DNA from 4 places in the Dickeya chrysanthemi NCPPB 402 genome. Region 3 is predicted to be linked to each of the others. Evidence: predicted binding sites of a transcription regulator. Region 3 holds the regulator's gene; each other region holds the start of a gene.
What was found. Region 3 encodes CRP, which controls carbon source genes, mostly activating them, when cyclic AMP is high. Its sites were predicted from a motif close to ATGTGANNNNNNTCACAT; they were not measured.

Region 1 (8,129 bases), 290 kb from region 3:
CGGTTTGCCGTTCGCCGGCCACCAGCAACAGTTATCTTATAAGCATTAAAACCGGCGATAGCGCAAAGCGCGAAAATAGAAAGATAAACAAAGGGCAACCCGAATAGGTTGCCCTGTTTTATTGTGGTGATTCGCTGAAATCAGAATGCCTTTTTCAGGCTGATGCCGGCGATAAGTTCAGTCAGCGACAATACCAGCGTGGAGCGCACCATCTGTTGATAACGCTGCTGTTGCATGGCCGCCAGCAGCGCATCGTCGGGATCAACGCCGGACGGCGGTATCGGCGACGGCGGCAGGCTGCTCACGCAATGCAACTCGCTGATCGGCCCCAGGATTTCGTCATCAGTAAACCGATACGCGTGCTCATCGTGGGCCAATTCCTCGCCCAACGCCATCAGCAGTTCCGTATCTTCATACTCTTTGCGGCTAATCATGCCCAGCCCGTAAATCAGCTTTAACCGCACCGACAGTTCGCCCAGCGGCCCGCTGCCGGATAACAACGGCTCGACGGCGTACTTCACGGCATAGTCGTCTTTACGAAACGCCTGCAACATCAACAGGCTGACGGCTTCAGCCAATAATTCGACCGCCATCAGCATAAAACTTCTGACTGTCTTCGATGCATTCAGGGATTCCAGTACCCGATTTTCAAATGCCTGCGTATCGTCCATCGTCGCTTCTCGTACGTTAATTCTGCGCACAGTATTGCCCCCTGCGCGGTGGAGCGGCTGACGCCACGAGGGCATGGTTTTTCATCGCCAACGCCCTCCCTATCCAACGCAATCGATTGAAAAGCAGGGACACAGCCTGACCTGTGCCGAGACGCGCCGATTATTGCATGGCGTTATACACACTCACCGCTTTTCCGACAACCTCGCTATCAGCGTCCAGACCTGAAATCTGCGCCAGTGCAGCCTGCGGCCCCGCGGAAGCAATTAACGCCGCCAGTTCCTGCGCCTGCGGATCCTGCTCGCTACGGTAGTGCATCGCCGCGGCAATCCCCTGGATCAGATTATCGTGCGGCAGGCCGTATTCCAGCGTACCCAGCAGTGGTTTGATCAGCCGATCGCCGGCGCTGAGCTTACGCAACGGCTGACGGCCGACGCGTTCCACCTCGTCGTGCAGCCACGGGTTTTCAAAACGGGTAAGAATTTTGCAGATATAAGCCTGATGCTTATCGGCATCAAAACCATAGCGACGAATCAGTACGCCACCGCTCTCTTCCATCGCACCCTGCACGACCTGGCGGACCGCCGGGTCCAGAATCGCATCGCGGATGGTGCCGTGCCCGGCACGCTGGCCGAGATAGGCGGTAATCGCATGGCCGGTGTTAAGGGTGAACAGCTTGCGTTCAACGAAAGCCATCAGGTTATCGGTCAGCTCCATACCGGCGATCGCCGGCGGCTCGCCGGTAAACTGGGTTTTATCCACGATCCATTCGCTGAAGGTTTCCACCGTCACCGCCAGCGGGTCGGATTCGCCCGCTTCGGCCGGCGGCACAATACGGTCTACCGCCGAATCCACGAAACCGACATGCTGCGCGACCCACGCCTGCGTATTCTCCGGCAGTTGCGCCAGCACATGCTGTTTGAGCTGGCTGGTGCCTCGCACCATGTTCTCGCAGGCAATGATATTCAGCGGCGAGGTATTACCGCTTTCCTGACGCTTCACCAGCCCCTGAGCAATCGCCCCGGCGATCTTCGCCAGTATCTGCGGCCCCACCGCCGTCGTCACCAGGTCAACCTCGGCAATCAGTTCAACCGCCTGCGGGCTGCCGCTGTGTACCGCATTAACCTGATTAACCGTTTCCACACGCTGCTGTTCGCCGACAATCCGCACCGGATAGCTGCCACGCTGATTGATGGCATCCAGCAACGGCTGATTCACATCGGCAAACGTCAGGGCAATGCCGGCATCCGCCAGCAGCTTGCCGATAAACCCACGGCCGATATTGCCGGCCCCAAAATGTAATGCTTTCATCATGCATAACCTTACTGCTGAGATTTAACAATCCGTGAAAGAAAGCGCCGCCCGAAGGCGGCACTTTTTTATCTGTCAGGCAGGAGATTTGCCGGAGAGCAGGTCAAGGACATCCTGCACATTCTCCGTTTGAGCCAGCCGTTCTATGACTGACTCATCATCCAGCGCACTGGTGAGGTTGGTGATAACCTGCACATGTTCGTTGTTGCGAGCCGCGATACCGATGACCAGGCGGGCCACGTCATCCTCATCGTCGCCGAAGCGCACCCCTTGCGGGTACTGGCAGAACACCACGCCGGTTTTCAGTACGCGGTCCTTGGCTTCAATCGTCCCGTGCGGCACGGCGATCGACTCACCCAAATAGGTAGACGTCAGTTTCTCACGCTCCAGCATCGCATCGACATACGCCGGCTCAACATACCCGCCTTTTACCAGTTGTTCGCCGGCAAAGCGGATAGCCTGTTCTTTATCCGCCGCCTGCAAGTTCAGGAAGACGTTTGTTTCCGTCAGTTGGAACAGCGCCTGCGGCGCGGCGGCCGGTTCAACGGCTGGGGCCGCCTGAGCCGGTTTAACGCTGCCGGACTGCGCGGCCTGCAAGCGGGCCACCAAATCGTTGTACAGATGGCTATCGAGGAAGTTGGTCAGCGAAATATGCTGTGCCTGCGGTGCATGACGCATAGCACGTTCCGTCAGGTCGCGGTGCGTAATCACCAGATCCACATCGTCCGGCAAATTATTGATGGCGCAGTTGGTCACTGAAATAGCCTGCAAGCCTGCATCCTGCACTTTTTTACGCAGTACCCCGGCGCCCATCGCGCTGGACCCCATACCCGCATCGCAAGCAACGATGATTTTACGCACGGTCCCCAGATCGCCGCTTACGCCGCCGACCGCCTGACCTTTGGAGGCGGATTTCATCTCCTGCATGCGGCGAGTCGCCTGCTCCAGTTCATCATCATCCTTCACTTTGCTGCTTTTCAACAGGATGGCCGACACCACAAAGGAGACCGCAAAAGCAGCGGCAATAGCCGTGATATTAGCGAAATACGCGCCTTTCGGCGTCATCGCCAATACCGCCAGGATGGAACCCGGCGACGCCGGCGATACCAGACCGCCATTCAACAGGCCCAGTGTGAACACACCGGTCATACCGCCGAGAATAACGGCGATGATCAGACGCGGGTTCATCAGTACATACGGGAAGTAGATTTCATGGATCCCGCCGAGAAAGTGGATGATGGCCGCGCCCGGCGCAGACTGTTTAGCGTTGCCACGCCCGAACAGCATGTACGCCATCAGCACGCCCATGCCCGGACCGGGGTTGGCCTCGATCAGGAAGAAGATCGATTTCCCGGCTTCCGTCGCCTGCTGGATGCCCAGCGGCGAGAAGATACCGTGGTTAATGGCGTTATTCAGGAACAGGATCTTCGCCGGTTCAACGAAAATCGACGCCAGCGGCAGCAGGTTGTTCTGCACCATCAGGTGCACGCCGGCAGCCAGAATACGCGACAGCGCTTCAACTAATGGGCCGATCGCCAGAAACGACAGGATAGCCAGCAACATGCCGATGATACCGGCGGAGAAGTTGTTGACCAGCATCTCAAAGCCGCTTTTGATTTTGCCGTCCACCGCCGCATCAAAGCGCTTGATCGCCCAGCCACCCAACGGACCGGCAATCATGGCGCCGAGGAACATCGGAATATCGGTACCGACGACGACACCCATAGTAGTAATCGCGCCGACCACGCCGCCACGCTCACCCCCGACCAGACGGCCGCCGGTAAAACCAATCAGCAACGGCAACAGATAGGTGATCATCGGGCCGACCAGCTTGGCCAGCGTCGCGTTAGGGATCCATCCGGTAGGAATAAACAGTGCTGTGATAATCCCCCAGGCAATAAAGGCGCCGATATTCGGCATCACCATATTGCTCAGGAAGCGGCCAAAATTCTGCACCTTGACCTTGGTATCTGGTGAGAGCATAGCGATACACCCCTTTGAAGCGCGCGGCGGAAAGCGTTCGCGCGATAATTATTGATTGTTAGACAGCGTGATGACTTCCGTCGGCGTCATGAGGTCGCGTGCCGCTATGACTGTTTTATGGCGCGTCGTGAAGCGACATCCCGTGACGGCGAAAAACCCCAATAGCGTGGCCCCAAAAACCCGTTATCACAGCGGACTCTAGCACGTGATTTCCAGACCGCAACCCGAGGAAAAAACGTGATCAAAATCACATAAATAACCCACAAGTCAGCCACAAATAAGTGACATGATTCACAAAAAAATAATAAAGAGGGGTTGTCGCTCAGAAAAAAACAATCCACCAACGACAAAAGGTGATAAATATCACACTTTATTGAATTGGATTTATGCTGTATATGTGATTTAAATCACAATATATTTGCGAACCGGCCGGTCTTCACACGAAAACCGGCCCATATCGCAAGCAGTAACAAGCGGTATTAGCGAGGCAGGAAATTCTGAGATTTGAGAGTGGTAAACAGTTTTTGCTGCTGATTAGCAATATCCGTCATCAAACTGTTGTACTGGTCCACCTGCTGCTGGGTGTGGAACTGCACGCCGTTGTTGCCAAATACCGCCTGATTGCCTTGAGCCTGCAGATAATCACCCACCTGCACAACGCTCTGCGCAAATGAGGTACTGGCCGGCACTACCGTCACCATCGCATTGGCCGGCAAAGAAACGGCGCGGTTGTAGACCTTGTCATACACCGTCTGCAACTCTTCCGACTGCTTCAGCGCCTTGCGGGCGTTGTCTGCCTGGGTTTTCGCGTTCTGCACCTGCGGGCTCAGCATGTTGAGGCCGCCAAGCGCCTGACGCAGGTTATCGCGCTGCGTCATGTAATCCTGCGGTACGCGAATGCGGGATACCACATCCAGCACCGGCGTCAGACTGGCCGCCAGCGCCTGATCCAGTTGCTGGTTGAAACCGGTCATCACCGCATAATCCTGGGTAAATCGCCCGAAGCTCTGTTTCTGCTGTTCAGTCAACGCAGGCAACTGACGCCCTTCCTGTTGTGAAACCCCCTGCAGGAAAGTGATGAACGCCTGACGTGCGTCCTTATCTTTGTCGCCGCAAGCCGACAGTTGCAATGCCATAACCAACATAACCACTGGCAGCAGCCAGCGCGAACGGTAATCCGCCAACATCATTACTACTCCTGTTTATTTTCACTACCCTGACTCGGCGGCCTTCTTTCATCACCAACGAGCCATCACCCGACGAGTCATGTCGCCATAAGCGTAACCGAACCCGTGCCGCATGGCACAGGCGACGCCTGTTTTTTTCACCCGACAGCCTGCTCATTCATCAAGAATCACTATTCTACGCCGGATCGGTGCCGTACCACCTGCAGAATCCTCTGTTCTGTTCTAGCCATGCGCGCACAGTTGCACACTATCTCGCACATAACACACTATCTTGCTTGCACATAACACGCCATCTTGCACATAAAGCATCTTGCACATAAATAGTGCACCCCGGCAATGCACACTGAGCACCGAGAGCAATCCCTCCGCCCGTTAACCTGCCGTCTTGCTTCATGACGAATTTTTTAATCAATTGAAAGATAAATCAAAATAAAACAAATCTCCCCCAGAGTTCTTATCCTGCCACGCAAGCTGGCAAGTATTTTGCTTTATATCGCTGGCAGCAGGAGCGATAGCGGGCAACCGGTGTCGCCAGACAATTTGGAAATGGGTGACTAGGGTTCCGGCTTCACTGCGCAGGTCCGAGAGTCACCGACCGCCCTCTGGCGGTTACACGGCGGGAAAAAAGCCCGGGAGGATACAGCGAGATACATGCTCGCCGCCCTCCTGCTTTTTCTTTCTTTAATGATTGCGCCCAACGTCAGAGGAAATTCACCATGAAAACGATTCTACGATTACTGCTTGTTTGCGCGCTGGCGTTGTGCAGCCTTGGCGTGCAGGCCGCCGACAAACCCGCCTTTAAACTCTGCTGGTCTATCTACGCCGGCTGGATGCCTTGGGATTACGCCCAGCAGCACGGCATTATCAAAAAATGGGCCGACAAATACGGCATCGATATCCAGTTTGTACAGGTCAATGATTACATCGAATCGGTTAACCAATACACCTCCGGCGGTTTTGACGGCTGCGCCATGACCAACATGGACGCCCTGACCATCCCAGCCGTCGGCGGCGTAGACAGCACCGCGCTTATCGTCGGCGACTACTCAAACGGCAACGACGGTATTCTGATCAAAGGCACCAATAACCTGAACGCGCTCAAGGGTAAGCCGATTAACTTGGTGCAGTTGTCGGTTTCGCATTACCTGCTGGCGCGGGCGCTGGAAAAGAACGGCATGAGCGAAAAGAACATCAAGGTGGTGAATACCGCCGATGCCGATCTGGTCGCGGCGTTCGGCACACCTGATGTTCAGGCCATCGTCACCTGGAACCCGCTGCTGGCAGAAGCGAAGAAACAGCCGGGCAGCCAACTGGCGTTTTCTTCCGCACAAATTCCCGGCGAGATCCTCGATTTGCTGGTGGTCAACACCGCCACGCTGAAAAAACACCCTGAGCTGGGTAAGGCGCTGACCGGCGCCTGGTATGAAACCCTGCAAGTCATGTCTGGCGACAGCGACGGCGCCCGTCAGGCCCGCACCTTCATGGGGCAAGCCGCCGGTACCGATCTGGCCGGATTTGACGAACAACTGGCCGCCACCCACCTGTTCGCAACCCCGAAACAGACGCTGGAATTCGTCCAAAACGCCCAGTTGAAAACCACCATGCAGTCTGTAGCGGAGTTTTCCTTCCGTCACGGCTTATTGGGCGAGGGCGCGCTGGGTGCCGACATCGTGGGTGTCGCCACGCCGGCGGGCGTGTGGGGCAACACCGGCAACGTCAAACTGCGTTTCAGCGACGAATTCCTGAAACTGGCTGTCGACAACAAGCTGTAATACGGGAGAACGCCGGATGCGCAAATTGATCAACTACCAGCCGTTGCCGCTGACGCGCGGGATGATGGGGTTTCTGCCGCTACTGGCGCTGTTGCTCGTCTACCTGATGGCGTCCGACGCCCGGCTGGCGGTGAATGCCGCCGACAAGCTGTTGCCGGGGCTGGGCGCGATGGCGCAGGCCATGCATCGCATGGCGTTTGAACCCAACGAGCGCACCGGCGAATACCTGTTGTGGGTAGATACCGCCGCCAGCCTGCTGCGGCTGTTGACCGGCGTTGGCTTAAGCGCCGTGCTGGCGCTGGTATTCGGCCTGCTGTGCGGCGCACTGCCGGCGGTGCGGGCCACCCTGTCGCCGCTGATCACCCTGTTTGCACTGATCCCGCCGCTAGCGGTGCTACCGATCCTGTTTATCGTGTTCGGGCTGGGCGAGGTCTCCAAGGTGGTGCTGATCATGGTGGGAATTACCCCGTTTATCGTGCGCGACCTGCAACTCTACATCCAGAGCCTGCCGCAGGAACAACTGGTGAAAGCGCAAACCCTCGGCGGCCACAGCGGCCAGATCTTGTGGCGGGTGATCCTGCCACAACTGATGCCGCGCTTGCTGGACGCCGTACGCCTGTCGCTCAGCTCCGCCTGGCTGTTTCTGATCGCCGCCGAAGCCATCGCCGCCACCGAGGGGCTGGGTTACCGCATCTTCCTGATGCGCCGCTACCTGGCGATGGACGTCATTCTGCCCTACGTCGCCTGGATAACCGCGCTGGCGTTCCTGCTCGACGTGCTGCTGCGGGTCGTCAGCCGTCGCGGCTGGCCCTGGTATTACGCGAAATAAACCGTCGACCAGAACGCTGGAGAATCTATGTCGTTATTAACGCTAAAAAATCTCAGAAAAGAGTACGACGGTCAGGTGGTGCTGGAACGGCTCAACATATCCGTTGAAGAGGGCGAGTTCGTCTCTATTGTCGGTGCCTCCGGCTGCGGCAAAACCACCTTTCTCAAGATGCTGCTCGGTACCGAAAGCCCCAGCAGCGGCCAATTGCTACTCGACGGCGCACCGATGCCGCAAGAGCCGGATGAACACCGCGGCGTGGTGTTCCAGCGCTATTCGGTTTTCCCTCATCTGCGGGTGGTGGAAAACGTGATGATTGGCGCGGAGTTCGCCGAAGCGCGCTGGTTTGGTCGGGTATGGGGTACACGCCGCCGGGCGCTT
Region 2 (8,129 bases), 350 kb from region 3:
ATGCGTCGTCAGGGAAAATTGGCGAAGGCTATAGTGAAATCAGCCAGGCGTCCGAGGTGATGCAGAAAATTAATCAGGCGGTGGATCTGTCGAGCGAATTCATCAGGAAGATTGCCGATACCTCGGCGGAGCAGTCCATCGCCACGCAGGAAATCGCCCAGTCACTGGCTGAGATGGAACGCACAACGCAACAAAACGCTGCGATGGTCGAGCAAACTGCGACGGATACCACCTATCTGGAAACCCATTCACATGAGCTGAAGCAATCCGTCAGCCGGTTTACCATTGCCGGTTCGATGGCGGCAGATACCATGCCGCGGCTGGCGTTGGGCCATGCCGGCCGCTAAGCGTGCGGCCAGCATGACTGCGTTATAGCGACGCACCGCCGCAGATAACCAGTTGTTGCCCGGTAATGGCCGACGCCGAAGGCGACAGCAGATAGGCCACCAGATCCGCCACTTCCTGCGGCTGGATAAACCGGCCAATCGGCGGCAGTTTCGGCGGCGAGCTTTGCCGCCCCGGCTGTTTCAGCATCGGTGTTTCGGTGGCGCCCGGCGCCACGATATTCACGGTGATGCCGCGCGGCGCCAGCTCTGCCGCCCAGCTTCGCACCATGCCGATCATCGCCGATTTGGTGGCGACGTACTGACTACGCCCGGCGGCGCCGCTGGATGTGCGGCTGCCCAGCAGGATGATGCGCCCGCCCTGCGGCAGTTTGCTCACCAGCCGGTCGGCCAGCATTTCCGCTACCTGAATATGCAGCTTCCACAACTGCTCGCTGTCGGCGTAGGACAGCGAACCCAGCGTGGCGGCTTTCATCACCCCGGCGGCATGAATCACCGCATCGACGGCGGGCAGGCTGTCCAGTAAGGTGATAAGCGCCGGCGTATCGGTGATATCCAGCGGACAATGCGTGAAGTTCGGGTGCTGATGCGGGCCGGGCTGGCGCGACAGTCCGATAACCCTCCACCCCGCCGCCAACAGGGTAGCGGTAATGGCGGCACCGATCCCGGAACTGCTGCCGGTGATCACCGCCTGTTTCTGTGCTGACATACGGCTTACCCCTGCGTGTTCAGTAATTCAACCGGTACTTTGAACACCGCTTTTTTCACTGGAGCCGGCTGGTCATTGATGGCGCACAGCGCCTGATGCGGTTCGCCCGGATAGAAGGTGACGAAATCACCGGCGGCCAGCCGAATGGCGTGCGGCACCTGCGGTTGCTCCAGAATGAACAGGTCCGGTTTGCGCTCGGTGGCAGGGCGCAAGCCGGCGTCGTTCAGGTCGTAGCCGATGATCTCTGCGCCTTCGAGAATCAACTGAATATCGAGAAAACGGCGATGGAATTCGGTATGGCGTTCGGCTTTCGGGGCGGTGGATACGGTGCCGATGGAATAGAACCAGTCGACGTTGTCCGGCTGGTATTTGCCTTCCGGCAGTGCGTTTAACTGCGCGAGCGTGAAGCCGGAAAGAATGCGAAACAGCGGTTCAGGCAACGTTGCCAGCGGCAGATGATTTAGATTACCGGCGATCATAAGCGGTTCCTTAGCAAGTAGTGAGCAAGTAGTGAGCAAGTAGAAGGGAGGCGGCGAGAGTCTCCCTGAACGGGAATGAACAGTGCGGCTACCCGCGCTATCTTGCCGGCAGCGGGCCGGGCGAGGTGTGGGTAGCCACTGATTACCTCCCCGGAAACGGGGAGGTGCGGGTAGCGCTATTAGCCTTTGACCCACTCTTCGCTGACGCAGACGTACTTAATCGCCTGGCGGAAGTAGGTAAAGGCGATGTGCAGCTTGCCGTCCGGCCCCTGCTTGATACTGGGGTAGGAGAACTCGCGGTTGCGTTTGTCGGTCGAGTTGTTGGTCATGCAGTAACCGTCGCCCACTTCCAGATTGCGCTGCCACGGCCAGCTTTTTCCGCCGTCTTCGGAAATCGCCAGCGTCATCGGCGCACGCGGCGCGCCCCAGAAGGCGCTGCGTCCGGACGAGATATCCGGCATTTTGGCGTCGGTTTCTTCTTCGTCCTCGATTTCGTCATACAACGACAGGCGACGCTCGGTGGCGCCGTCGGCGTTCATGGCGTTGAACACCAGCGCCAGATGGCCGTTGTCCAGCGTGGTCACCTGAATGGACGAGTTGTTGTTCGGCAGTTCCGTCGCCTCCGGTTCGGACCAGCTTTCGCCGCCGTCGGTGGAGTGGCTGCGGTAGATGAAATCGGCCCAGCGGCTGCGGAACAGCGCCAACAGGGTGCCGTCTTTGAGCAGGGTGATGTTCATGTGCACGCAGCCGGTGCTGTTCGGCACCACTGATTCACGCCAGGTTTTTCCCTGATCGCTGGAGATCTTCACCGCGCTGATATCATCGTTGCCCACCCATTTTTCACCCGGCTGGATGCGGCAGTAGAACACCGGCAGCAGCCAGTCGCCGTTGGGCAGCACGGTAATCGGCTGGCGGATAAAGGTGCCGGGCTGCTCCAGCAGTACGCCGATTTCGCCCCAGGTGTAGCCCTGATCCAGCGACTGGCGGTAACGCACGATGGCGGTGTCCTGATTGCCGGATTTCTGCGCGGTATACAGCAACCACAGTACGCCGTCCGGTGCCAGGAACAACACCGGGTTCTGCTCGGAACGGGTCGGGTCGTCGGAGAGTTTAACCGCGGGCGTCCATTGCCCGCTGCCTTTCACCAGTCGCGACAGATAAATCGAGATGTCCGACACCCCTTCCTGGGTGCCGCCGAACCAGACGCACAGCACATCGCCGTTGGGCAGATGCAGCAGGTTAGCGGCATGGTTCTGCGGGCATTCGGACGGGATGTAGGCGTCAATACGCTGGTTATCGGCGTCTGCCGGGCGGACCAGGCCGTCACGTTCAATAGTAATGGTTTCTTCAGTCGTCATGACGGATTAGGCTCCTGTTTGAGAGGCGGATATTTTCTTTTCTTGCTTTCCGGCGTTCTTGTTCGGGATCAGGCGATCCAGACACATCACGATAGCCGGGGTAGCCAGAGCGACATACATGTTGTCGATGCCGTACGGGTTGCCGAGCACATACCAGACTGAGGTCGCGACGCAGGCGGAAATCAGGCTGGCGTTCGCGCCGCGGGCACTGTTAAAGAATGGCATGTAGAAGGCGATCATCGCCACCACCGAGATGGACAGACGAATCGCGCGGGTGAAGAACGACAGTTTTAGCACTTCCGGCACCAGCAGTACGAAAATCAGCGGCAGGAATCCGATGATCAGCGAGAATACGCGCGTCATCTTCATCTCTTTTTCCGGTGTCGGCTTGTAGTACGGTACGTAGAAATCTTTCACGATCAGGGAAGCGATCGCCAGCGCTACGGTACTCACGCTGATGAAGATGGACGCGACCAGTGAGGTGGTTACCAGACCTGCCAGCCACGGATTCATATCCTGCAGGAAGACGGGCATCGCATACAGGCTCTTGATTTCCGGGTGCACGAACTTGGCGGCGACGCCGATCACCGCAATCGCCAGTGCGATTGGCATACAGAAGAAGAAGGCGATCCAGGTGGCGCGTTTGGCCGAAGCCGCGTCTTTGGTGGCCGAGATAGCCTGGATAACGAACTGAGTACAGAAGATGGAACCGATGGTGCCAATCAGCCAGGCGAAAATGGTGCCGGCGCCGATCGCACCGTCCCAGGTCCAGTAGTATTCCGGCATCTTCTCGACCATCGGCGTGATGCCGCCGGTCATTTTCAGTGCCACGTACAGGATGATCATCACCCCGATGTATTTCAGGCCGCTGTGGATCAGGGTGACGTAGGCAACACCTTTCAACCCGCCGAAGTAGAAGTAGAAGGTACTGACGATCGCGGTGATCAGCGCGGCGACCGGCAGGGAGATCTTCAATACGGTGGCGATCGCCGCCGCGCCGCTGACGTAGTTACCCACGTTCACCAACAGCAGGGCGTAGATCATGATGATCGAAATAATGTTTTTGGTGGAGGTGCCGTAACGCTCGGCAATGGCCGCGGAAATGGTGACCTGGCCGGTGTTATAGATCTTCTTAACGAGGATCATGCCGAACAACAGGAAGCCGATGGCGGCGCCGATCACCGACCAGGAGGCCGCGATGCCGCTTTCGAAGGCGGCTTGCGCCGTACCTACCGTAGATTTTGCGCCGATAAATTCAGTCATCAGCAGGATGCCGACGATAAAGGCCGGCAGCGAGCGTGAGCCTTCCATGAACTCCGAGCTGGAGTTACTGCGTAACTTGAGCGTCAGCCAGGAAGTCAAGGCAATATAGAACACAATCATCCCGACGATGATCAGTGTGTCTGTCAGATCAAAATGGTTCATGGTTTTCGATCCTGTAAGAGTAAGGGTAAGTGTTCATTCACTGCGAGAACGGTTTGATAATGGTGCGAATGGTTTCTTCGTCTTGTGCTGAGAACGCAATCGGGTAGCGGCTGACCCCGACGTCCTGCCCCATCAATACCAGCGCCTTTTTCACCACGGCAGGCGAGAACGCCACCGCGTACAGCGTCTTACGCAGTTCGCTCACTTGCTCTTGCGCCTGACGGGAGCCTTCGATGTCGCCGGCGTGGAAACGGTGCCAAATCTGGCTGATGGCTTGTGGCGCTACGTTGGCGAGACCGGAAATACAGGCGGAGCACCCATCGACAAACCCCTGATGAATCAGTGAGTCCGGGCCGTTGAGCACGTCGCAGTTCGGCATATCTTTCACCGCCTGCAGGAAGCCGCTCAGGCTTTCATAGCTGCCGGCGCTGTCCTTGATGCCGATGATGTTCGGGTGCTCCGCCAGCATCCGCACCGTTTCCGGTTGCAGGGTGTTGCCGGTGCGCGCCGGGATGTTGTACATGAATACCGGCACCGGCAGTGCGTCCGCCACGGCACGGTAGTGGTCGATCAGTTCGCTTTGTTTGAGCGGCACGAAGTAAGGGGTGATCACGGAGACGGCATCCACGCCCAGCGCGGCGATGCGTTTGCCGAGCTTGATGGTTTCTCGGGTGGAGATTTCGCCGATGTGCGCGACGACCGGCACCTTGCCGGCGACTTCATCCACACAGGTTTCGGTAACGGCGACTTTTTCATCGGTGTGCAACACAAAGAATTCACCGTTGGTGCCGTTACAGAAAATGCCGTTGCCGTAACGCATCTGGCGTTGAACCTGTTGGCGCATGGCGGTGGGGCTAAATTCCCCCTGATGGTCAAAAGGCGTGACGATTGCCGTCAGTACGCCTGTAATCGGTCTAGTCATCGTTATTGTTCCTCGGTATTTTCATCATCCAGAGCGACGTTGTTAAAGCAAATACTGTTAAAGCAAATGCTTTTAAAACAATCGCTTTTAAAACAAGCGCTTTTAAAACAAACGCTTTTAAAACAAACAGTTAAAACAGTGTGGAATAAATGGCGTGAACGTCTTGCGCCGTCACGGCGGTCGGGACGTTCTTCATCAGCCGTTGTACCTGCAAGGCGGATTCCACCAGATACGGCAGGTGATCCGGGCTTATCCCCAACTGTTGCAGCGAAGACGGCAGGTTTAGTCGTTTCACCAGCGCGGTGAAGTAATCCACCAGCGCCGCGGCTTTCTGTTCGGTAGAGAGCGACAGGTCGGCGTCCGGCAGCAGGTCATAGGCTTGCGCGAATTTTTCTGCTGCGGCGTGCTGCACAAAGCGCATGCACGGCGCCAGCAGAATGGCATTCGCCACCCCGTGTGGAATGTGGTATTTGCCGCCCAACGGGTAAGACATGGCATGTACCAGATGGGTGCCGGAATGGGCGATAGCGGCGCCGCCATAGTAAGAGGCCCACAGCATATTCAGGCGGGCTTCCAGATTGTCCGGCTCGTTCACCGCGGTTTCGATATTGGCGAACAGCTTTTTCATGCCGATCAGCGCATAGTTGTCGGCCACCGGGTTGGCGATGGTGGCGGTGAAGCATTCGATCAGATGGCACAGGGCGTCAATGCCGGTCGACGCGGCGATGTGCGCCGGCATACTGGTGGTCAGTTCCGGCACCAGTGCGACGTAATCCGGCAGCATCACCGGGGTGATAATCCCGACTTTGGTTTCTTTCTCCGGAATCGCCAGAATGGCGTTCGGCGTGGCTTCGGAGCCGGTGCCGGCGGTGGTCGGGATCAGCAGGGAGGTGGTGCGGCGCGTCGGTTTGCGACCTTCCAGCAGGCTATCGAGCGTGATGCCTTCCTCGCCGGCGCACAGCAGCGACAGCAGTTTGGCGACGTCCAGTACGCTGCCGCCGCCCACGCCGACGATCAGGTCCGGCTGTGTGGCGGGCAACTGCTGCAGCACGGCGGCTACATCATGCTGGCTGGGTTCGGCCGGCACGTTATCAATCAGGGAAAATTGCGGCACGCCGGCCTTCAGTTGTGCGATCAACGCCTGTACTCCGGCCAATCCCACGATATTCCTGTCCGTCACCAACAGTACGTGCTGCCTGCCGCGCAGGAGGTAGCTCAGATCCTGAAGTGCCTGATAACCGCTGATGAGGGTGCTGTTGATATTCATACTGATACCTTGTCTTTTTGCTGTGACTTCAGCTGGATAGATGTGATTTTTTTCAATCACATCTCCATTTTGTGACGGAAAAAAATCGTTTTTCTCGCATTCTGTGGGCTAATTTATAGGTTAAATTGGTTTTGAATAATTTGATGTTGCTCACATATAATCAAACGTGATTCAATATAATCATTTTCAGGTAATCGAACTGATTGGAGAACGGCTATGCCGGACGACGGGCGTGACCTCACCCGCATCATGGTGGTGGCGGATGACTTTACCGGCGCGAACGATGCAGGCGTCGGGCTGGCGCTGCAAGGGGCGCGGGTGAATGTGATGTTTGACGCCACGGCGATCCATACCGGGCAGGCGGATGACGCGTTGGTGGTCAATACCGATAGCCGTGCTGTTACGGCGTCGCTGGCGGCGGAGCGCACCGCGCAGGCGGTGGCACTGTGGCGTAAAACCGGCGCCCGCGGCTGGATCGTTAAAAAAGTGGATTCCACCTTGCGTGGTAACCCAGGTGCAGAAATTGAAGCGGTATTGAACGCCGCCGATTTATCGCTGGCATTGATTGCCCCTGCCGCCCCGGCGTTGGGCCGCATTACCCGCGATGGTCAGGTATGGGTGCATGGCGTATTACTGACGGATACCGAGTTCGCCAGCGACCCGAAAACGCCGGTGCGTTCGGCATCTATCGGTGAGCGGCTGGCGGAACAGACGGCGCTGGCTCAGGCGACGCTCTCTCTGCACGAGGTGCGCGCCGACTTTCTGGCCGCGCGGCTGCAACAACTCAGCGATAGCGGAGTCCGGCTGGTGGTGCTGGATGCGGAGTGTCAGCAGGATCTCGAGCGGATTGTTGCCGCCGCCGCCCGGTTGGCAGAAAAGCCGTTGCTGGTCGGGTCGGCCGGGTTGAGCGAGGCGCTGGCGCAGTCGCTGGCGTTTCCGACACCGTGCCGTGCTTTGCTGGCGGTGATTGGTTCGATGAGCGAAATCGCTCAATTGCAGATTAAGGCGGTCAGCCAGCGGCCTGATGTCGAGCTGATCGATTTGGATATCGCCGGGTTATTGACGGCCGACGAAGGGATGCTGGCGCAGACCGGTCGGCAGGCGGCGGCGGTGCTGGCGGCGGGGCGTCACTGCGTGATTCGAACCTGCCGCGACGATAATCAGCGGTTTGAGGTAGACAGTCTGTGTCAGCGCTACGGCATGAGTCGCCAGCAACTGGGCGAGACCATCAGCCGTCGTCTGGGGGAATTGACGCGGCGTATTGTGCAGCGGCAACGACCGGGCGGGCTCTATTTATCCGGTGGGGATATCGCCATTGCAGCGGCGACCGCGCTACGGGCCAGCGGATTCCGCATCAAAGGACAGATTGCTTCCTGCGTCCCCTGGGGACGTTTGCTGGACAGTCTGGTGGGCGATATTCCGGTAATGACGAAAGCGGGCGGGTTTGGCGATGAAGCCACCCTGCTGAATGTATTGCGTTTTATTGAGGAGAGCGTGTGTGAGTAAAATTATTGCGGTAACCATGGGCGACCCGGCGGGCATCGGTCCGGAGATCATCATCAAATCACTGGCCGAAGGTGATCTGTCCGGCGCGCCGGCGGTGGTGGTGGGCTGCGTACAGACGC
Region 3 (8,129 bases):
TAATCGACAATGACTCCGTGCTGCTTCACGCCAGTGCGGCGGACTGGCGCGAGGCCATCAAGCTTGGCACCGATATGCTGATTGCGTCCGGCGCCGTCGAGCCCCGCTATCACGAAGCGATTATCAGCAGTATCGAGAAAATGGGGCCTTATATCGTGATCGCTCCGCAATTCGCCATGCCCCATGCGCGGCCGGAAAACGGCGTCAACCGTACGGCGTTTGCGCTGGTGACGCTCACCGCACCGGTTAAATTCGAGGGAGAAGACGAGCCGGTGGATGTGCTGATCACGCTGGCGGGCAGTACCTCCGATGAGCATATGGAAGGGCTGATGGAAGTGACTCAGGTACTTGAAGACGAGCACAGCGACAGCGGAATCAACCTCGACAAGCTGCGGGCTTGCACCAGCCGGGAAGAGGTGTTCAGCGTCATCGATAAGGCGCTGGCCCAAACGGCATAAGCGGTAACAAGGCGCTCTGTAAGGGGCGCAGGAGAAACAACGATGTATCAGCAACTGAAAGCTATCGTACTGGACGCCAACCTGCTGCTGCCGCGTCACGGTTTAGTGACGCTGACCTGGGGCAATGTGTCGCAGATTGACCGCGAGCTGGGGGTTATCGCCATCAAACCCTCGGGGGTTTCCTACGAGCAGATGACCATCGACGATATCGTGGTGGTGGATATGAATGGGCGAGTGGTGGAAGGGCACCTTAATCCCTCCAGCGATACTGCCACCCATCTGGCACTTTACAGCGCGTTCGGCAATATCGGCGGTATTGTGCACACCCATTCGCGCCACGGCACCATCTGGGCACAGGCCGGTCGGGATATTCCGGCGCTCGGCACCACCCATGCCGATTATTTCTACGGTGATATTCCCTGTACCCGCCCGTTGAGCGAGGGCGAGATAGCCGATGATTATGAAAAAAATACCGGCCTGGTGATCGTGGAAGAATTTCAGCGCCGCGGTCTTGACCCGCTGGCGGTGCCCGGCGCGGTGATTACCGGCCATGCGCCGTTCTGTTGGGGGAAAAATGCGCTGGATGCGGTGCATAATGCACTGGTGCTTGAAGAAGTCGCCGCCATGGCGTTTTCGACCCGGCTGCTTAATGCGGACATTCATATTGATCAGGCGCTTTCTGATAAACACTATTTCAGGAAACACGGTGCCAATGCCTATTACGGCCAGCGCTGAATAGCCCGCACACGTAACATGATGTCATTGCAATAACGGCTTGAAATAAACAGTGGCAATCGGCCACGGGCTGCGCTCGCCCTCAAGTCAGAGATCCCGATATTTTCACGATTGGAAAGGAAATCGCATTATGACCAAACCTATGCTGCAAATTGCCCTTGATTCGACGGATTTGAGTACCGCTGTAGAGATTGCCGAACGTGTCGGCGGCTTTGTCGATATTATCGAAGTCGGGACGATTCTGGCTTTTGCCGAAGGGATGGCGGCGGTGCGTACCCTGCGTGAGCGTCATCCGAACCACATTATCGTTTGCGACATGAAAACCACCGACGGCGGCGCAATTTTGGCGCGCATGGCGTTTTCCGCCGGTGCTAACTGGATCACGGTGTCCGCCGCCGCGCACGTGGCCACTATCGCCGCCTGTAAGAAAGTGGCTGATGAATTCGGCGGGGAGATCCAGATTGAACTGTACGGCAACTGGAATCTGGATGACGCCAGACAGTGGGTTGCGATGGGGATTACCCAGGCCATTTACCACCGTTCCCGCGATGCGGAGCTGGCCGGCGTCAATTGGACTTCCGCCGATCTTGGCAGAATGCGTGCGCTGTCTGAGCTGGGGCTTGAGCTGTCGATTACCGGCGGCATCGTGCCGGAGGATATCCACCTGTTTGACGGCATCAGCGCCAAGGCGTTTATCGCCGGTCGCGCCCTCGCGTCTGAGAGCGGCAAAGCCACCGCAGAGGCGTTGCGTACCGAGATCAACAAGTACTGGTAAGACGCGAACGTGGATGCCAGACAGGTGCGTTAGGATGGTACAACGGTCTGAAACAAGGAGGGCGGCCAGATGGCCGCCCTGTCGGATGAGGGATGGGGATCAGCGCGTACCGTACACCACGATGGTTTTACCGTGGGCGGAGATCAGGTTTTGATCTTCCAGCATCTTCAGGATACGGCCGACGGTTTCGCGGGAACAGCCGACGATCTGGCCGATTTCCTGACGAGTGATCTTGATTTGCATACCGTCCGGGTGCGTCATGGCATCCGGCTGTTTAGCCAGGTTCAGCAAGGTCTGCGCGATACGACCGGTTACGTCGAGGAACGCCAGATTACCGACTTTCTGCGATGTAACTTGCAGGCGACGCGCCATCTGCGATGACAACCGCATCAGAATATCCGGGTTGACTTGAATTAGCTGGCGGAATTTCTTATAGGAAATCTCAGCGACTTCACAGGCGGTTTTCGCCCGCACCCACGCACTGCGTTCCTGCCCATCTTCAAATAAGCCAAGTTCGCCAATAAAATCGCCCTGATTCAGATAAGACAGAATCATTTCCTTGCCTTCTTCATCCTTGATTAGCACGGCAACCGAGCCTTTCACGATGTAGTAAAGCGTCTCTGCTTTTTCACCCTGATGAATAAGGGTGCTCTTCGATGGGTACTTGTGAATGTGGCAATGAGAAAGGAACCATTCGAGAGTCGGGTCTGTTTGCGGTTTGCCGAGAACCATTCGCTGTTATCCTCTGTTTGTAATTCACTGCGCAAATCACAGGGCTCAGAGTTCCCTGTACGGCGTGATAACATAGTTATAATTCAATTCCGTTCTGGCGGAATGACGTCAGGGAATATACTGAGGCTGTCTATACACGTCATATTCAGATTGCGGATGCGTTGGTCTGAATCATTCAGCGCATATCGGATGACGCCAGTAAGCCGGTGGCGGGCCTGACGAAGACTCAACACACGCGGTTACGCTTTTGTTTGTAACACAGGTTGAGTGTAGTGTCTCGTGTTGTCTCGCTTCAGCATGATTAAGCTCTGATTATCAGGCTTTTTTGTACATAAGCGGTGCAAAATTTCAAAAATAATTGATTGAGGACAAATTTATGCAGGCTCGGGTGAAATGGGTTGAAGGGTTGACGTTTCTGGGTGAATCCGCGTCCGGGCATCAACTGCTGATGGACGGCAACGCCGGCGACAAAGCGCCCAGCCCGATGGAAATGGTGCTGATGGCAGCAGGCGGATGCAGCGCCATCGATGTGGTGTCTATTCTGCAAAAAGGCCGTCACGATGTGGTGGATTGCGAGGTTCGCCTGACGTCGGAACGCCGTGAAGAGGCGCCGCGCCTGTTCACCGCCATTAACCTGCATTTTATTGTGACCGGCAAAGGGTTGAGCGATAAAGCCGTGGAGCGCGCGGTATCGCTGTCGGCGGAAAAGTACTGCTCGGTGGCGCTGATGCTGGAAAAAGCGGTTAACGTGACCCACAGCCATGAAGTGATCGCGCTGGACTAATGCGTCTGACTACGGCGGTTTGCTCCTGTTGCCGCCGCATCCTGCAAAGCCGCTACCGTCGGCTATTAATCAATTTTATTGCCTTCGATCAACCGCTGCACCAGCGGCATCATGATTAACTCCATCGCCAGCCCCATTTTGCCGCCCGGCACCACCAGCGTATTGATGTGGGAAATGAATGAGCCTTGCAACATCGCCAGCAGGTAAGGGTAATCAATATGGTCCAGACCCTGAAAGTGGATCACCACGAAACTTTCGTCCATCGAGGGAATGGCTTTGGCGGCGAACGGATTAGAGGTGTCTACCGTCGGCACGCGCTGGAAGTTGATGTGGGTACGGGAAAACTGCGGCGTGATGTAGGTGATGTAATCTTCCATTGAGCGCACGACGGAATCCATCACCGCCTCGCGGGAGTGACCGCGCTCGTTGATATCGCGCACCAGTTTTTGGATCCACTCCAGGTTGACGATCGGCACCACGCCCACCAGCAGGTCGACATGCTGCGCCACATCATGCTGGTCGGTGACCACGCCGCCGTGCAACCCTTCGTAGAACAGCAGGTCGGTCGGTTCCGGCATCGGTTCCCAGGGCGTGAAGGTGCCCGGCACTTGATTGTAGGGAATGGCTTCGTCGTAGGTGTGCAGGTATTTGCGGGTCTGGCCGGTGCCGCTGCGGCCGTATTCAATAAACGTGTGTTCCAGTTGGCTGAAATCGTTCGCTTCCGGCCCGAAATAGCTGATGTGGCGCCCCAGATCCCGCGCCTTGCGGATCGCCATGTCCATTTCCGGCCGGGTATAGCGGTGATAGCTGTCGCCATCCACCAGTGCGGCGCGCAGATTCAGTTGCTGGAAAATTTTGCGAAACGCCAGGCTGGTGGTGGTAGTCCCCGCGCCGCTGGAGCCGGTGACCGCGATAATCGGATGCTGGTGCGACATGGTGTGTAACCTCCGGTGAATGGGGCAATCTCCGGTAATCCGGTAAATAGGGGCAACCCCGGTCAGAGATATCTGAGCATTGTTAGCATGTTTATACCGCGGTGACACGCCAATTTACGTTTTTAACCGATTGATTCAGGGCTAATACCGCTCACCGCTGCTGAGCTGGCGGCGGGGCATGATATTGACGGTTTCATGCAGTTCCGACCATACCAGCACGACCTCGCCGTGTGCCAATTGTTGGCGTACGTCCGCGACTTTTTCGTCGAGCGTGCGCTCCTGCTCGCCGTAGTCGGTGCCTTCGCGCAGGACGAACGATTCAATCAGATTTTGCAGTGTTTCCGGTGCCAGTTCTTGCCAGGGAATGATCATGCGTTCTGCTCCAGATAAGGGGTGAACCAGCTTGGGGATCCGCTGTTCCAGCCACAACTCAGGCTGGTGCCATGTGCCGCCTGCACCGGCGCTTCACTCCAAGCGAGATCGATAAAATCCCCGTCCGGCAGGGGCTGAAAACACGTATTACGATAAGAAGAATGATTCATAAAAAGAGCGCCACGATGAAAAGAGGCCGCGATACCTGTTGCCGCATGGCGAAATACTTGTCTGCATCCTGTCTCGCTGCTAGGTTGAACGTCCCTTCAGTTATAAGGACCGCCGTTTCATGGAGCACGTCAGCCTGTTTCTTTCAATGCTCGGTTTCTTGTGGGTCGCCGCCATTACGCCGGGCCCCAATAATATGCTACTAACCGCCTCCGCCGCCAACTTTGGCGTATTACGCTCTATGTCGTTGATGCTGGGCATCATGATCGGGATGCAGATCATGCTGCTGCTGGTGGCGTTAGGGCTGGGCAGCCTGATCCTGCTTTATCCCTCGCTGCATCTGGCGTTGAAGGTGTTGGGCAGCGCCTATCTGCTGTGGTTGTCGTGGAAAATTGCTACGGCGGCTTATGAAAAACTCGACACGGATAGCGCGCCGCCGAAGCCGATTCCGCTGTATCAGGGCGGTTTGCTGCAATTTCTCAATCCCAAAGCCTGGTTGATGTCGCTGGGCGCCGTCGCGGGGTTCAGCCTGTCTGGCGACGGTTATGTCGGGTCGGTGGTGGCCATCAGCGTGGCGATGGTGTGCGTTAATCTCGTGGCCGGGATTATCTGGCTGGGGTTCGGCGCGATGATCGGCCGTTTGTTGCAAAGCCCGCGCGCCTGGAAGATATTCAATCTCGCCATGGGGTTACTGACGGCGACCTGCGTACTGATGATCTGGCATTAATCATCGTGAAGAGCGTCTGAACAGCGGGCCACCGTATTGCGCCCGCCGTTCAATCAGAATGGTGCTTACCCTTGGGCTTCGGCGTCGCGCAGCAACTGTTCCAGTTGTTCCTGCGCATCCAGCCAGGCCATTTCGGCATTTTCCAGCTCCGTCTTGGTCGCGCTTTGTTTTTGCAAACAGTCGGTCAGTTCATTTTTACGGCTGACGTCATAGAGCGCGCCGTCGGCAAGGCGTTCTTCTACTGTCGTCAGCGCGGCCTGCAGTTTCTCCATCTGTTGTTCCAGTTGGGTAATCTGTTTGCGCACCGGCTGAGTCAACGCGCGTAGCTCGGCATCGCGCCGCTTTTGATCTTTTCTTGATTGCGCACTGTTGGCGGCGTTTTCTTTGGGGGCGGAATCCGCGGCATTATCCTGCTTCTGCGCATCCAGCAACCATTGCTGATAATCCTCCAGATCGCCGTCGAACGGCTCGACCTTGCCGTCGTGCACCAGATAGAGATCGTCGGTGGTGGATCGGATCAGGTGACGATCGTGAGACACCACCACCAGCGCGCCTTCGAAGTCGATCAACGCTTCGGTCAGCGCCTGACGCATGTCGAGATCCAAATGGTTGGTCGGTTCGTCAAGCAGCAACAGGTTAGGGCGCTGCCAGACGATCAGCGCCAGCACCAGACGCGCTTTCTCGCCGCCGGAAAAGCGCTCGGTGGATTCGGTCACCTTGTCGCCCCGGAAGCCGAAACCGCCGAGATAGTCGCGCAACTGTTGTTCGGTCTCCCGTTCCGCCAGCCGGGTTAGGTGCTGCAACGGCGATTCGTCGGGACGCAGAAACTCCAGTTGATGCTGGGCGAAGTAACCGAGGCGCACGCCTTTGGCCAGCCCGATGTCGCCGTTGAACGGTTGAAGTTCGCCCGCCAGCAGTTTGATGAGCGTCGATTTGCCGGCGCCATTGTGACCCAATAACCCGATGCGTGAACCGGGCACCAGATTCAGCTTGATGGAGTCCAGAATCAGGCGGTCGCCGTAGCCGGCGCTGACTTTTTCCATCCGCAACAGCGGATTCGGCAACGCTTGTGGCTCACGAAAACTAAAGCGGAACGGGTTATCGACATGCGCCGGGGCGATAAGCTCCATGCGCTCCAGCATCTTGATGCGGCTCTGCGCCTGTTTGGCTTTACTGGCTTTGGCGCGAAAACGGTCGATGTAGTGTTGCAGATGGGTGACCCGCTCCTGCTGATGCTGATACATGGCCTGTTGCTGGGCCAGACGGGTAGCGCGTTGCTGTTCAAACGAGGTGTAGTTGCCGGTGTACTCGAACAGCGTTTCCTGCTCGATATGCAGGATCCGGTTGGCGATGGGATCAAGGAAATCCCGATCGTGGGAGATCAGCACCAGCGTACCGGGGTAATTCTTCAGCCATTTCTCCAGCCAGATCACTGCATCCAGATCCAGATGGTTGGTGGGTTCGTCGAGCAGCAGCAGGTCGGAACGGCAAATCAGCGCCTGCGCCAGGTTGAGGCGCATACGCCAGCCGCCGGAGAAATCGCTGACGGAACGTTGCAACTGCTCTTGCTGGAAGCCCAGCCCGTTGAGCAGGCTGGCGGCGCGGGACTGTATCGACCAGGCCTGAATCGCGTCCAGTTTACCGTGCAGTGTGGCGATGGCGTGGCCGTCGTTGCGGGCATTCGCCGCGTCCAGATCGGCTTCCAACTGGCGGAATTCGCGGTCTCCGTCTATCACGTAATCAATAGCCGAACGCGCCAGCGCCGGGGTTTCCTGATTGACCCATGCCAGTGCCCAGTTTTGCGGAAAGGTGACGCTGCCGCCGTCGGCGCTGATTTCCCCTTTTAACAGTGACAACAGGGTTGATTTGCCACAGCCGTTTTTACCCACCAGACCGACTTTTTGACCTGGATTGACGGTAGCGGTGGCGTTGTCCAGCAGTACCCGTGTACCGCGTCGAATTTGCAAGGAGGAGAAAACAATCATAACGCGCCAAATGTTCAAATATGTTAAATTAACGATCGGGTATCAGGACTGCCGTGTCCTGTCTATTGCTGTATCGCATGGTAGCCGAAAATACCTGCAATGACGACGCCCTGGAGGGGAATGATGTCGCAGCCACCAAAGATTTTGCTGCTGTTTGCCCATCCGGAATCTCAGGATTCTGTCGCGAATAAGCTGTTATTACACTCCGCCCGGCAGCTTGGGCATGTCACTGTGCACGATCTTTACGCTCACTACCCTGATTTTTTTATCGATATTCATCATGAGCAGCAGTTGCTGCGCGAGCATCAGTTGATCGTGTTTCAGCATCCGCTTTATACCTACAGTTGCCCGGCATTACTGAAAGAGTGGCTGGACAGGGTGTTGACGCGTGGCTTTGCCAACGGGGTAGGCGGCAATGCGCTGACCGGAAAGTACTGGCGTTCGGTGGTGACGACCGG
Region 4 (8,129 bases), 1.8 Mb from region 3:
GTATGGCCGCCTCTGGCGGTTACTGGATCTCCACCCCGGCAAACACCATTATTGCCAGCCCCAGTACTCTGACCGGCTCGATTGGAATTTTCGGTGTGGTTACCACGTTTGAAAACGCGCTGGATAGCATTGGGGTACATACCGACGGCGTGGCGACGTCGCCATTGGCTGATCTGTCTCAAACTAAGGCCTTGCCGTCACAAGCCAGCCAACTGATGCAAATTAGCATCGAACGTGGTTATCAGAATTTCATTTCACTGGTTGCTCAGTCTCGCCGGAAAACGACGCAGGAAGTCGATGCCATCGCCCAGGGCCATGTCTGGGTCGGTAGCGATGCGAAAACCAATGGGTTGGTCGATCAGTTAGGCGACTTTGACGATGCCGTGAAAAAAGCCGCGGAACTGGCCAAACTGGAACAGTATCAGTTGAGCTGGTATACCGAAGAGTCGGACTTGCTCAATGCCATGTTCACTCAGGTCAGGAGCGCCGTCTACGCGATGCTGCCTTCCGCCTTGCAGGCGGTGATCCCCGCACCGGTTATTCAACTGGCGCAAACCGTTCACGCCCAGACATCAATTCTGGATGCCCTGAACGATCCGCAAAATCGTTATGCTTTGTGCCTGAATTGCGGCGACCTACGCTAACACACGCTTACACAGCCCGACGCCTGTCGGGCTGTCTTTACTACTGAAACCTTTTTATAATCCCATTTCCCAGGGCTATCCCTTTCGACAACCAACAGTGTCCCGACCAATCGCACCCATGCAAAAGAAATCCATCTACGTCGCCTATACCGGCGGCACTATCGGTATGCAGCGTTCCGCCCACGGTTATGTCCCGGTTTCCGGCCACCTGCAACAACAGTTGGCGCAAATGCCGGAATTCCACCGCCCGGAGATGCCCTCGTTTACTATCCATGAATATACGCCGTTGATTGATTCCTCTGATATGACGCCGTCAGACTGGCAATCGATTGCAAACGATATCCAGCAAAACTATGACCAATACGATGGATTCGTGATTCTCCACGGCACCGACACGATGGCGTTTACTGCTTCAGCGCTGTCTTTCATGCTGGAGAATCTTGCCAAACCGGTTATTGTGACAGGGTCACAAATTCCGCTGGCGGAATTGCGCTCCGATGGGCAAACCAACCTGCTGAATGCGTTGTACGTAGCCGCCAATCATCCGGTTAATGAGGTCAGCCTGTTCTTCAACAACAAATTATTGCGCGGCAATCGCACCACCAAAGCGCATGCCGATGGTTTTGACGCTTTTGCTTCGCCTAACTTCCCGCCATTACTGGAAGCCGGTATCCATATTCGCCGTCTGACGCCGGTTAATCCGGATCCGATCGACGGCTCCTTGATAGTTCACGCCATCACCCCGCAGCCCATCGGCGTGGTGACCATCTATCCGGGGATTTCCGCCGACGTGGTGAGCAATTTCCTCCGCCAGCCGGTTAAGGCACTGATTCTGCGCTCGTATGGCGTCGGTAATGCGCCCCAAAGCTCAGGTTTGCTTGACGAGCTCCGTCAGGCTTCAGAGCGCGGCATTGTGGTAGTTAACCTGACGCAATGTATTTCCGGGCGGGTCAACATGGACGGTTATGCCACTGGTAACGCGCTGGCGCAGGCCGGCGTCATCAGCGGGTTCGACATGACGGTTGAAGCGGCACTGACGAAATTGCATTATCTGTTAAGCAGGAACGATCTTTCTCCCGAACAGATCCGCCAGCTTATGCAACAGAACCTGCGCGGAGAACTGAGCGACAAAGACTGAATCGCCTGCAACAAACACATAAAACATCAATAAGAAGAAGATAATATGAACAGAGTACTCTTGCTGGTGGATATCCAAAATGACTTCTGTGCCGGCGGCGCGCTGGCCGTCTCGGACGGCGACAGCGTGGTCGCGATAGCCAATCAGGCTATCGCCGCTTGCCAGCAGGCCGGGGTGATGGTGGTTGCCTGCCAGGACTGGCATCCGGCGGATCACCGCAGTTTCGCCGTCAACTCCGGCACCCGTATCGGCGAGCAAGGCGAACTGGACGGTTTGCCGCAAGTCTGGTGGCCGGAACATTGTGTACAAGGCTCACCCGGCGCCGACTTTCATCACAAACTGAACCAGCAGGCCATAAATTGGGTCGTGCGCAAGGGAACACACCCTTTTATCGACAGCTATAGCGCCTTTTTCGATAACGGTCGCCGCACCCGCACCGAGTTACACGATTGGCTGGCGGCCAGAAACATCACCCGGTTGACCATCATGGGGCTGGCGACGGATTACTGCGTGAAATATACCGTGCTGGATGCGCTGGCGCTGGGGTATCAAACCGAAGTACTGGCCGACGGCTGCCGCGGCGTAAACCTGCACCCGAAAGATAGCCAGCAGGCGCTGGAAGTGATGGAGAAACACGGCGCCACGCTGGTTGACCTGCCGACGTTTATTGCATCGCTCGGTCACTAATTCACGTGCTCATCACGCCAGTCGACAACGCTGGCGTGATTGGGTTTAGTCTTGCGGTTTCAGTGTGGTGATGGTATCGCCGGCAAACCGCTGCTTGAGCTCCTGCTTGCTTTTCATTTCAATTTCACCGCGGGTGTTGATCGTCATGTGGTCGGCTTCGGCGTTATTGCGTGCCTGCCACAGCATCACCATCTGCAATGCATTTTCTTTTTGCTCCGCCGTCAGCGCTACACCGTCCGGCCATTTACCCAATTCCACCGCAGTGGTCAGACGCTGATAAATTTCCGGCGTCATGCTGTTTATTAAATCATCTAATTGCATGTTTTCTTTTGCCTGAAGTCAGATTTGGCTGAAACGTTTCAAGTCAATATAGTGTATTAACGCGGCTAACCATCCGTCTGCTGACCGTCTTCTGCATCGATAAAACTGAGCGACACAGAATTCACGCAATAACGCTCGCCGGTCGTCTCTTGCGGGCCATCCGGGAACACATGCCCCAAGTGCGAATCACATTGGCTGCAACGGATTTCAATGCGGTGCATATGATGGGAATAGTCATCAAGATAGCGGATAGCATTCGCGCTCACCGGACTATCAAAGCTCGGCCAGCCGCAGCCGGAATCATATTTATCGTCAGAATAAAACAGCGGTTGATGGCAACACAAACAGTGATAAACGCCGGTGCGCTTGTTATGCAGCAGTTTACCGGTGTAAGGACTTTCCGTCCCACGCTGCTGCGTGACCTGTCGCTGCAAATCGGTTAACTCATCCAGATTACGTTGGAAAACAGTTGTCTTGGTCATCAGATTCTCACTGAAACACGATTTTTTCGTCAGAATGACGATGCATAATTCTAACAAAAAGTTAACACCGCTACAGCCTATTTTGGCCTACACTTACCCCCACGCAGTAATGGCACTTTTAATTGTGATCACCATCACAATTACATCTATGGCAGGTGTTTCCATGCCTGTGCATTCCTCATATGATTGGGTTATGCCCTTTAATTAGGCTGATAGCTGTTTATCGTGTAACTGTTGAACGGACTTTTGACTTACCGCAACGATTGACACGATTCCGCTTGACGCTCAGTAAGGTTTTTGTAATTTTACAACCAACCTTTTATTCACAAACCAATAGCTGGTGGAATATATGACTATCAAAGTAGGTATCAACGGGTTTGGCCGTATTGGCCGTATCGTTTTCCGCGCTGCCCAGGAACGCACTGACATCGAAATCGTTGCCATCAACGATTTGCTGGATGCGGATTACATGGCGTACATGCTGAAGTATGACTCCACCCACGGTCGCTTCAAAGGCACTGTTGAAGTAAAAGACGGCCATCTGGTTGTTAACGGCAAAACCATCCGTGTTACCGCTGAGAAAGATCCGGCTAACCTGAAGTGGAACGAAGTGGGTGTTGACGTTGTTGCTGAAGCAACCGGTATCTTCCTGACCGACGAAACCGCACGTAAACACATTCAGGCCGGTGCCAAGAAAGTGGTTCTGACTGGCCCGTCCAAAGACGATACCCCGATGTTCGTCATGGGTGTTAACCACGAGTCTTACGCTGGTCAGGAGATCGTGTCCAACGCTTCCTGTACTACTAACTGCCTGGCACCGCTGGCTAAAGTTATCAACGACAAATTCGGCATCGTTGAAGCGCTGATGACTACTGTTCATGCGACCACCGCTACTCAGAAAACCGTTGACGGCCCGTCTCACAAAGACTGGCGCGGCGGCCGCGGCGCAGCTCAGAACATCATCCCGTCTTCTACCGGTGCAGCCAAGGCTGTAGGTAAAGTTATTCCGGCACTGAACGGTAAACTGACTGGTATGGCGTTCCGCGTTCCGACCCCGAACGTATCTGTGGTTGACCTAACTGCACGTCTGGAAAAACCGGCAACGTACAAAGAAATTTGTGCCGCTATCAAAGCCGCTTCTGAAGGCGAGCTGAAAGGCGTTCTGGGTTACACTGAAGATGACGTAGTATCCACCGATTTCAACGGCGAAAAACTGACCTCCGTGTTCGATGCCAAAGCCGGTATCGCACTGAGCGACACATTCGTGAAACTGGTTTCCTGGTATGACAACGAAACCGGCTACTCTAACAAGGTTCTGGATCTGATCGCCCACATCTCCAAATAATGTGGCGATGAATAGATGATAAAAGGGCGACATAAGTCGCCCTTTTTTATTGGGTATATACCCGTCATACTTCACGTTGCAGGTGCGTTGCTCAACACGCGAGCGTGTTGTCCTGAAACTCGAATTATTGAGGGTATACAACAAGACCACCAAGGCAAACCAATACCATGAACGATAAAATTTATTCACTTCCCATCGATAATGCGATCACCACACATCTGAGCCAACGCCAACTGGATCAACTACCGGTTATTGTGGTGGATCATCCACAGGTTCGCGCTGCCGTTGCACTACAGGGGGCGCATCTGCTCAGTTGGCAGCCCACAGGCGAACAGCCGGTACTCTGGCTAAGCGATAACACACCATTCGAAAACGGCGTGGCTATTCGTGGCGGCGTACCGATTTGCTTCCCCTGGTTCGGCCCGGCGGCACAGCCCAACCACGGCTTTGGCCGCCTGCTGGCATGGGAGTTCACCTCTCACAGTGAAGATGCAAATGGCGTAACCCTCGCCTTCACATTGCGTGACTCCGAGCAGACTCGCGCCAGTTGGCCGCATGCCTTTACCGTTCTTGCACGCTTCCATTTCAGTGCCGAGGAATGCCGTATGGAACTCGAATGCCACGGCGACTACAGCATCACCAGCGCGCTGCACACCTATTTCCAGATTGGCGACATCAGCAAAATTCGTATCAGCGGGCTGGGCAATACCTTTATCGACAAGGTTAACGATGGCAAAACCGATACCCAACAGGGTGATCTGACCTTCACTACACGTACTGATCGTATTTACACCCAACCGGCACCAGTCAGCCTGATTGAAGACCCGGTACTGAAACGCACCATTGAAGTGCACCACGCTCATCACAGCGATGTGGTGGCCTGGAATCCGGGCGCAGAACTGTCGCGCACCATCAGCGACATGACGGATGACGGCTACCAGACGTTTGTTTGTGTTGAAACCGCGCGCGTTACTCAGCCGTTCATAGCAACCACACAGGCGCCGGCACAGTTGACTACAACGCTTCGCCTGCGCAAATAACCTTATCGCTTTCGTTCATGGCTGGCTTGTGCCAGCCATGCTGCAACGTCTCGTCTACACCACATCCAACGGTTGTTTGCGATGTGGCGCAGGATACGCCGCATCCAGAATGGCAAGATGCTCAGGTGACAACGTCACCTCAAGTGCCGCGGCATTCTCTGTGACATGCGCCAGTGTGCTGGCTTTCGGAATAGCAATAACGCCAGACTGGCGAATTACCCAAGCCAACAGCACCTGTGCCGGCGTCAGTGCCTGTTGTTGCGCCACCTGCACGACCGCCGGGTGTGTGAGCAGGTCGTAACGCAGTTGCCCGGCCTGAGCCAACGGACAATACGCCATCACGGGCAGTTGCCGCTGCTGACACCAGGGCAACAAATCATACTCAATGCCTCGTGAACCCAAATGATACAGCACCTGGTTGGTCTGACACTGTTCGCCTCCCCGATATGACCACAGCTCCGCCATATCATCGGTATCCAGATTGGATACGCCCCAGCGCCTAATTTTACCGGACTGTTGCAGTCTCTCCATCGCAGCGATGGTATCGACCAGCGGAATACCGCCACGCCAGTGCAACAAATACAGATCGATATAATCGGTTTGCAGGCGTTTCAGGCTACGCTCGCAGGCGGCAATCGCCCGCTCTCCGCCCGCATTATGCGGATACACCTTAGAGACCAGATAGACTCGCTCGCGGCGACCGCGAATCGCTTCCCCCACAACGTCTTCCGCACCGCCGTCAGCATACATCTCCGCGGTATCAATCAGCGTCATGCCCAGATCGATACCAGCCTGTAACGCCCTGACTTCGCTGCCCTTTCGTTGAGCGCTTTCGCCCATAAACCAGGTCCCCTGTCCAATCGCGGGGACCGTTTCTCCACTCGGGAACTTTACCTGCTTGATCATGCGTTTACCCTCCTGCCTTCAGGGTAGCAAACCTCAGTTGCGCCATTAATGTGCAAATGGGGTGAATCCACCCCATTTTTGTGCAGCCGATGCACAACCTTTTGACATTAAAGCCCCTGCCATACGTCAGCGGGTCGGCTTGCTTACCCAATCCCCATTTGGGCGATCGTCCCGTCTCAGGTATCGCTTAGAAACGATAACTGACGCCGCCCCCCAGCATCAGGTTATAGCTTTTATCCACCATCGGGCTGTCTTTGACTTCATCCGATAGCCGGATATAGCGCCCGCTCACCCAGGAACTCCAACTGGCATTGATTTTATACCCGGCATTCAGCTCGACGTACGGCGACCAGCTATCATTCGGCTGGTAATTACGTAATCCGGAACGCGCCGATTCATCGCCAGTGACGCCATAATAGTAACGATTCTGGTTTTCACTCGACCAGGTAATCCCGACGCCCGGCGTCAGGCTCCAGTCGCCATCATTGAAACGGTACAGGTAGGCGGAATCCCACACCAGGCCGTTGCTGTAATCCAGCGTGTCTCCCGCAAGCGTAGTCCGCAACGTTCCCCACCGGGCGTCATAGCGGTAAGCCACCCCCGCCATCAGCGTGCCGCGTCGGCGTTCAAGCTGCTTCATCTGGTTATCATCGCTATCGCCCGGTTTAAAACCGAAAGGGCTGTAATAGGCGGTCAGCGATAACTTGTTTTGCTCGTCGTTCCACAGGTAATACCCTCCCTGCAAACCACGCAGATAAAGGCTCTCGCTGTCGTAATTCACCATAGGAAAAGGATAAACGTGCCCGCTATCGCCACGGTATATCGGCGTTTCGCCGACAGCGCCCAGCCCCAGGGAAAACTCGTCCGCCGACGCAGTGGGAACTGCACCGGTTCCCGCCAGCATCGCCGCCAGGGCGGTTAATACGTATTTTTTCACGGTGGTCGTACTCCCTTCAATGTTACGTATTTGATCACATTCAGCACAATAGCAGCACCGGAGTCCTACATACATCACATTAATGTGAAAGATACATAAGTTATAACGATTTCATCTGTCTGCCGTCACCCCGCATCGGGTCTGCGTTGGGCGATAAAGAAACCGGGTTTTGCGCTGTCATGCCGAAGTGAGTCATTGAAATATCTTAAAAATGCGACGTAAGAATAGAGGCAATTTTATGGATGCAAACTACGCTTTAAACAAGGCAGAGGATTTCTACTGATTACAACGGGTCGTCGGTTATCCGATGATCAGTGACCAGTCAAGTTGGCATAAGGGTTGCTGTATTTCAGTACGAAGTCTTCTTCCGGGAGAGCCATCCATTACATAGGCTTTATACATACCATTCGCTCTCTTACTCTGTGTTAATCGACGAAGGACGGGCAACGCTATGAACATATTTGATCATTATCGTCAGCGTTACGACGCTGCCAAAGACGAAGAGTTCACTCTGCAAGAGTTTCTTACCATCTGTCAGCAAGATCGCAGTGCGTATGTGAACGCTGCCGAGCGATTGTTAATGGCTATCGGTGAACCTGTCATGGTCGACACCGCTCAGGAACCGCGTC

Region 1: the regulator CRP is predicted to act here: its motif matches at 4,199-4,216, upstream of DCH402_RS00435 (PTS mannitol transporter subunit IICBA).
Region 2: the regulator CRP is predicted to act here: its motif matches at 6,643-6,660, upstream of DCH402_RS03205 (iron-containing alcohol dehydrogenase).
Region 4: the regulator CRP is predicted to act here: its motif matches at 3,395-3,412, upstream of msrB (peptide-methionine (R)-S-oxide reductase MsrB).

The regions. Positions count from the first base shown of each region.
Region 1 is NZ_CM001974.1:62,108-70,236, reverse strand. Features, by position in the region: gene DCH402_RS00450 (methyl-accepting chemotaxis protein) at 1-49, shown strand, start outside; gene DCH402_RS00445 (MltR family transcriptional regulator) at 141-746, opposite strand; gene DCH402_RS00440 (mannitol-1-phosphate 5-dehydrogenase) at 832-1,980, opposite strand; gene DCH402_RS00435 (PTS mannitol transporter subunit IICBA) at 2,056-3,963, opposite strand; gene DCH402_RS00430 (DUF3053 domain-containing protein) at 4,443-5,153, opposite strand; guanidine-I (ykkC/yxkD leader) riboswitch at 5,694-5,788, shown strand; gene DCH402_RS00425 (putative urea ABC transporter substrate-binding protein) at 5,867-6,922, shown strand; gene DCH402_RS00420 (ABC transporter permease) at 6,939-7,751, shown strand; gene DCH402_RS00415 (ABC transporter ATP-binding protein) at 7,779-8,129, shown strand, end outside.
Region 2 is NZ_CM001974.1:694,742-702,870, forward strand. Features, by position in the region: gene DCH402_RS03175 (methyl-accepting chemotaxis protein) at 1-347, shown strand, start outside; gene DCH402_RS03180 (SDR family NAD(P)-dependent oxidoreductase) at 370-1,053, opposite strand; gene DCH402_RS03185 (YhcH/YjgK/YiaL family protein) at 1,059-1,532, opposite strand; gene DCH402_RS03190 (sialidase family protein) at 1,712-2,890, opposite strand; gene DCH402_RS03195 (sodium:solute symporter family protein) at 2,897-4,315, opposite strand; gene DCH402_RS03200 (dihydrodipicolinate synthase family protein) at 4,353-5,237, opposite strand; gene DCH402_RS03205 (iron-containing alcohol dehydrogenase) at 5,368-6,504, opposite strand; gene dtnK (D-threonate kinase) at 6,721-8,010, shown strand; gene DCH402_RS03215 (D-threonate 4-phosphate dehydrogenase) at 8,003-8,129, shown strand, end outside.
Region 3 is NZ_CM001974.1:349,430-357,558, forward strand. Features, by position in the region: gene DCH402_RS01630 (PTS sugar transporter subunit IIA) at 1-458, shown strand, start outside; gene DCH402_RS01635 (L-ribulose-5-phosphate 4-epimerase) at 501-1,193, shown strand; gene DCH402_RS01640 (3-keto-L-gulonate-6-phosphate decarboxylase UlaD) at 1,324-1,968, shown strand; gene crp (cAMP-activated global transcriptional regulator CRP) at 2,068-2,700, opposite strand; gene DCH402_RS01650 (OsmC family protein) at 3,077-3,484, shown strand; gene DCH402_RS01655 (phosphoribulokinase) at 3,550-4,419, opposite strand; gene DCH402_RS01660 (YheU family protein) at 4,561-4,791, opposite strand; gene DCH402_RS22710 (hypothetical protein) at 4,788-4,961, opposite strand; gene DCH402_RS01665 (LysE family translocator) at 5,081-5,686, shown strand; gene DCH402_RS01670 (ABC transporter ATP-binding protein) at 5,752-7,671, opposite strand; gene kefG (glutathione-regulated potassium-efflux system ancillary protein KefG) at 7,795-8,129, shown strand, end outside.
Region 4 is NZ_CM001974.1:2,152,447-2,160,575, reverse strand. Features, by position in the region: gene sppA (signal peptide peptidase SppA) at 1-644, shown strand, start outside; gene ansA (asparaginase) at 763-1,782, shown strand; gene pncA (bifunctional nicotinamidase/pyrazinamidase) at 1,828-2,469, shown strand; gene DCH402_RS09675 (YeaC family protein) at 2,515-2,790, opposite strand; gene msrB (peptide-methionine (R)-S-oxide reductase MsrB) at 2,856-3,272, opposite strand; gene gapA (glyceraldehyde-3-phosphate dehydrogenase) at 3,622-4,617, shown strand; gene DCH402_RS09660 (D-hexose-6-phosphate mutarotase) at 4,785-5,657, shown strand; gene DCH402_RS09655 (aldo/keto reductase) at 5,712-6,563, opposite strand; gene DCH402_RS09650 (MipA/OmpV family protein) at 6,751-7,500, opposite strand; gene yeaG (protein kinase YeaG) at 7,952-8,129, shown strand, end outside.